One region of the Alteromonas sp. S005 genome, then DNA from elsewhere that is predicted to be linked to it. Evidence: predicted binding sites of a transcription regulator. Region 1 holds the regulator's gene; the other holds the start of a gene.
The links. The regulator FNR, encoded in region 1, switches genes on or off when oxygen is low (the NO sensors DNR and NnrR bind a similar motif). The targets are predictions, from matches to a motif close to TTGATCTAGATCAA.

Region 2: a site for FNR is predicted at 1,706-1,719, ahead of V7R55_RS17760 (PRC-barrel domain-containing protein). Genes of this name have one in related genera too.

What each region holds. Positions count from the first base shown of each region.
Region 1 is NZ_JAZETN010000017.1:97,988-101,126, reverse strand. Features, by position in the region: gene V7R55_RS16955 (heavy metal translocating P-type ATPase) at 1-591, shown strand, start outside; gene ccoS (cbb3-type cytochrome oxidase assembly protein CcoS) at 593-823, shown strand; gene V7R55_RS16945 (sulfite exporter TauE/SafE family protein) at 810-1,469, shown strand; gene fnr (fumarate/nitrate reduction transcriptional regulator Fnr) at 1,515-2,255, shown strand; gene uspE (universal stress protein UspE) at 2,549-3,139, shown strand, end outside.
Region 2 is NZ_JAZETN010000020.1:45,409-48,547, reverse strand. Features, by position in the region: gene V7R55_RS17775 (LysR family transcriptional regulator) at 1-615, opposite strand, end outside; gene V7R55_RS17770 (hypothetical protein) at 729-896, opposite strand; gene maoP (DUF413 domain-containing protein) at 1,293-1,649, shown strand; gene V7R55_RS17760 (PRC-barrel domain-containing protein) at 1,841-2,581, shown strand; gene V7R55_RS17755 (ArsR/SmtB family transcription factor) at 2,669-2,980, opposite strand.

The sequences.
Region 1 (3,139 bases):
GGTTGCCCCACGGCTAATGTGTTTCTTACTGTAAAAGGGCGTATCATGGCAGCGTTTGAAGTTCGTGACTCGCTGCGTGACGATACCCAAGAAACCCTCGATATATTGGCAAAAAGTCATACCCTTGCTGTACTAAGCGGCGATACACAGAAAAACGTTGACTCTCTCACCGAGCCTTTACCAATTTCCACTGCTAAAGGTGGACTTACACCAGAGCAGAAATACGAAGCGGTACAAGCCATGCAGCAAACAGGCTCCAAGGTAATGATGATGGGTGATGGTATAAATGACGCGCCTGTTCTTGCCAGCGCTGATGTGGCGATTGCAGTGGGTAATGCCACAGACGTGGCTAAAACTGCCGCCGACGTTATACTGCTTGGCTATCAGCTGCTTTCTGTACCAGAACTTATTCGCACATCTCATCAGGTGAAGCAAAAAATAAGACAAAATATTGGGTGGTCAGTGGGTTATAATATCTTGATTCTGCCTTTCGCCGTGTCAGGTCTTCTTTCGCCTTGGATGGCGGTTGTTGGTATGTCATTAAGCAGCATCATAGTAGTTTCAAACTCTACGCGACTTTTAGGCAAATAGTATGAGCATTATTTACGTATTAATTCCAATCGCCATAATCATAGTAGCTGTAGCTATTGTGATATTCTTCTGGGCGGTGAAAACCAATCAGTTTGAAGATTTAGATCGCCAAGGTTATAGCATACTGTTTGACGATGATCTGCCGCCAGAAGAAAAAAAGCTAGCTGAGCAACGCAAGCAACTTCAAGACAGTAAAGTAGACAAAAGCCAAGCGCCACATGGAAGGGATTAACTACTTCTCTGCCTTTCTTATCGGCTTAGCCGGCGGAGTTCACTGTGTGGGAATGTGCGGTGGAATTGTTGCTGCGCTAAGGATGGTATCCCCTAAAGGCGCTTCAGCACTACCTTATACCCTTGCCTATAACATCGGACGTATAGTGAGCTACACCATCGCCGGAGCAATAACCGCGGCACTTGGAAAAATTGCAGCAGACTATATACCGCTTGCCAACTATGCCCTTTCCCTACTTAGCGGAATCATGTTGCTTCTACTGGCGTGTTATTTGGGTAAGTGGTGGACAGGTTTAACGGTGCTAGAAAATGCGGGTAAAGGCCTATTTTCCAAAGTCCAGCCGCTTTCAAAACGCTTTTTGCCATTTAAGACCCCTTTAAGTGCGTTGCCTTATGGTTTTATTTGGGGTTGGCTTCCTTGCGGTTTGGTGTATTCCACGCTTACCTGGTCTCTCGCGGCGGGTAATGCGCTAGAAGGCGCTGCTATTATGTTCTTCTTCGGTTTGGGTACATTACCCACCTTGCTCGCCGCAAGCGCTGGTAGCCAATATATTGTTCGAAGTTTTCAAAACAATAACGTGAGACAAGTCATTGCAGTAATAATGGCCATATATGCGGCTTATCTTATTCATGGCGCAATCGTTTAAAAATATGTGTATTATGAGCGAGTATTCTTTAAGAGAGCATGCATTATGAGCAAAGGAAGCCAATTTTCTATACACTGTCAAAACTGTAGCTTCAGTCACTTGTGCTTACCCGTGGCGCTGAACAAAACAGAAATCGAGTCTCTTGACGATATCATTGAGCGCAAGAAACCGCTTCATAAAGGTGATACGCTCATTCAAACTGGCGATAAATTTCGTTCTCTTTTTGCAGTAAGAACGGGGTCTTTTAAGTCGTTTGTAACTAATCAAGAAGGTGAAGAACAGATTACCGGCTTCCACTTTCCTGGTGACATTATCGGTTTCGATGCATTAAGAGAGAACAAACACCAAAGCTATACCTCTGCGTTAGAAACTGCCATGGTGTGTGAACTGCCATATGAAACCCTTGATGAAATGTCGGTTCAATTTCCTAAGCTACGCCATCAAATCATGAGCTTTATGAGCGCGGAGATAAAACAAGATCACGACATGATCATGCTATTAAATAAGCGAACTGCTGAAGAGCGTTTGCTATATTTTATATCGCATCTTTCACAGCGCTTCGAAGAGCGTGGCTTCTCACACAGAGAGTTTCACCTTACAATGACTCGTAACGAAATCGGCAACTACTTAGGCTTAACGATAGAAACCATTAGCCGTTTACTGAGCCGTTTTCAGAAGGAAAACATTATCAAGGTTGACGGTAAATTGATCTCTATTTTGGATTTTGATCGGTTGAACACCAAACTTGAAGCGCTAAATGGTCCTAGCGTAGTCTGTAACAGTTAATTTATTCTTTTTTTTTACCTTAAGCGCGCTACATGCGCGCTTTTTAGTTTTAATCTTTAAAATTTCACTGTATTCCCTCATTGAGTTACGCGATACCAATTCGTTTTGCGTAAAAGCCCCCGTAGTATTCAATGTAGCCTTTTTGTTTATCAACGAATTGTTTACGCCTTGATCCAAAACAACTCACTTTTTTCCAAATGTCGTTTATAGTTAATGTAAATAGTTTATATGAACTGTTTTAAAACAATTTCGATGTCGACAGCCATACAAAGCTTTGTAGTTGAGGAGACGTTATGATTGAATGTAAACGAATTCTTGCCGTGATAGACGCGGAACGCGATAATCAGCCCGCGCTAAGCCGTGCCTATGAACTTGCTTCAAAAACAGGCGCCACGGTTACCGCTATGATGGTGGTATATGATTTGTCTTATGACATGACAACCATGCTGAGCCCTGATGAACGCGAATCTATGCGAGATGCCGTTACAAAAGAGCACGCCAAATGGCTATCTGCTCAGCTAAAAGAGCAAGGCTTCTCAGAGACCGATATTGTGGTTGAATGGAACAACCGTGCTTATGAATCCATTATCTATTTCGCCCTTAACAACCAAATCGACTTAGTGGTAAAAGCCACTAAAAAACATGACGATCTCGCCTCTGTGATCTTTACCCCTACAGACTGGCATTTAATGCGAAAATGCCCTCGCCCCGTTCTACTCGTAAAAGAACATGATTGGCCAGAAGGCGGTGAAATTATTGCCGCGGTAAATGTAGGGACTGAAGATGATGAACACGCTGCACTGAACGACAAGCTTACGATAATCGCTAACGACTACGCTTCTTTACTCAAAGGTAAGGTTAATTTAGTAAACAGCTACCCTTCA
Region 2 (3,139 bases), on a different contig from region 1:
CCTTAACTTTGCATCTCGCAGCTGAGGATAATCGGTGAGAAGCCAGTCTCTCGCCTTAGCACCCCAGTCAATTGCTACGAAATCAGCTGCATCAACAACATCGGAAATCTCACCTACACGATATAGTGCTAATTCATGCTCCATTACTACCTCGCTATTCACCTCTTCAGACTTTAGCGGCTCAGTGGAAAAAGCAAGGTCTGTTACTCTCTCGTGTAGTTGACGTGACAGCGAGTCGAGCGTTAAAACTTCAGCTTTTACAGACCAATCTGGAAATGAGTTATGAAGGTGACTTAGCATTGTGGGCAGCAGTAATTCGCTGGCAAGCTGTGTTGCTCCACAAACCACGTACTCAGACGATTGAATTTGCAGTTCTTGTTTTGCTTCGTTAAGCGTAACACACAATTGCTTGGCATAGGGAAGCAGCTTCTCTCCCGACTGGGTGAGTTGGATACTGTTTCGCTGCCTTATAAATAGCGTAGTGTGGAAGTATTCCTCTAGAAGTTTTATTCTCGCGCTAACGGCAGATTGAGTAAGGTAGAGATTTTCAGCGGCTTTGCCGAAATGGCGGGTTTTCGCCACCTCTATAAAGGTGGTAAGAAAGCGTATATCCATGCTAGATGTATAACCGAATTAATGTGGGTCTAAACTGACACAGATGATACGGCAAGTAAATACAAATGCACAGAGCACACCGTTTAAAACGGTGTGCTTAACTAAAAATCCAATTAATACTCTTCTTGATGCAAACGTCGCTGCTTTTCGCGTCGTTGCAAGTCTCGCTTCTGTTTTACCTTCACGGCACTTTGACGTTTAGAGTTTGGTTTTTTAGCGTGAAGATCTTCCTCTTCTACCGAGTCCCATTCATCACGCTGGTAACGATAGTCTTTACTCATCGACTTCTCAGGGTTATTAACAACCCCTCAATTATTATCCCAAGCGGCTAAATAGAAAACGAATTTTAATCATCGTAGCGACAAGAATTTTTGATGGCATTTTTACTGTAGTTTCACAGACGTATTTGGCAAGCATGTGTGTCATTTTTGTGACAATGCGCCTATAGAGAAAGCAGAAGAGGAATTCAAAAATACGTATATATTTCAGAACATTATGAATTAATGAAGATGCATTCCACCTTATTCAACTAAGCGCAGATTTAATAAAAATTTCCTCACGTTCCATTTTTTTACTCTGTTGAAAATTTTTTATTGATAAGAAAAAAATCTTTTGTTTTATCTTTGCTTTTATTTAACTTAAAAGTGCGCTGAACAAAACATTACGTTGGGTACAACATGAAAAGTTTAGCTATTCGACTATCTGCAAAACCGTTTATTGACCGTCAAAAGTTTCCCTATGGATTTCGCAAATCTGGGGATTTTAGTATTACTGAAGCTGATATTTTAACCAACTACGGCAAGACCTTATTAGGTCTTGAAAGTGGTGTTCTATCACCAGAAAGCGAAGACGAGCAACACTTCGTGAAGTTCATTAGTGGCGAAGTTGAAGCAGCAAATAACCTCGAAAAAGCGTGGGCAAAATACGTCAAGCTGGCACGAGGCAAAAAGCATTTCTATACCCTGCACAGCAGTGCTAGCAATCAATCAGATTACGACGACGATTATTCTGAAGAAGAGTTCGATGTAGCCTAATTTTGACATGCACGTTAAAAGCTCGCTCTGGCGAGCTTTTTTGTTTTTACAGATAAATGATCTCAATCAACTCTAAGCAAGAAGAAAATGAAGAAAGGTTAAGGACTGTCTACACTTAGAGTTATAAAGAGTGACGTTAACCAATGAAAACTGTTGCTCTATACAAAGAGCCCTAGCAAAGGAGACGCGCGATGATCATTAGTTCAAAACAGCTTACCCACTTTTCCATCCATGCCGTTGATGACAAAGTAGGAGGCGTACGCGATATTCTTTTTGACGATGAGACGTTTACCGTACGTTATCTGGTCGCGGATACAAATACGTGGCTTCCGCTTAGCAGAAAAGTAGTTATATCTCCCATCGCCGTGACAGAACTTGTGTACGATGATGACACTGTCCATATAAATATGACTGTTGAAAAGCTAAAGAACAGCCCATCAATCGACGAGCATAAGCCCGTCTCTCGTGAGTACGAGGAAAACCTCTTTAAATATTTTGGCTACGGTTACTACTGGATTGGTCCAGGAGCGTGGGGTGAGTTTGCACACCCCAATGAACTTGTTGAATTACAACAAGCGGAAGAGTCTGAAACACTTCACCCCCAAAAAGCCAGTAATCATTTAAGGGCTGTTGGAGAAGTGGGAGGCTATGAAGTTGCTACTACCACCGATAACGTTGGGCACATTAGTAACTTTATAATAGACACCCGAAGTTGGAAAATTGTAATGCTGGTTGTTGATACCAATAACTGGCTTCCTGGTGGCAAACATCTAGCGTTATTGCCGAATGATATTAAAAATATCGATTGGGCTGCGCACAGTGTTGAAGTGAAACTCAGTCATGACGAGTTAGTTAATAGACCAGAGGTTGATAGCGATAGAATTTCAGAAGACGATTATATTGATATGTTGTGCAAACAGCTTGATAGATAAGCTTAGATAAAACGCTAAAGACGTGCTAAATCATACAATGTCCGTCATTCCGCGGACATTGTAGTTTAAACTGCCAACACGAATAGGCTATTCGCAGAAAAATTCGTCCATCAGCGCTATAAGGCGTTTTACGCGTTCATCAACAATGCGATAGTAAATTGTTTGGCCTTCCCTTCTAGTCGCTACCATTTTTGATTCTCGCAGCAATGCAAGATGCTGAGAAATCACAGGCTGAGAAACATCGATTATTTCTAGTAGTTCGGTAACCGACTTTTCCTCTTTCAGTAACGAACAAAGCACCAAAAGACGTGTTTTATTCGCAAATTGCTTTAGGAAAATCTCAGCTTCCGCTGCGTGTTCCATAATGTCTTCTGAACCTATTACCATATCTTCAGACATAAACGCTCCGTATCTATAAAGTATTCTGACAACAATTTAGCCTTTTATTATACTAAAGTATAAACTATTCTGCCGACTTGCCATTATATGCGATGAAATTCGGCAATATATATTGTCTTATCGTTTTTCAATCAATATATTAGATTAACCTTATTTTTT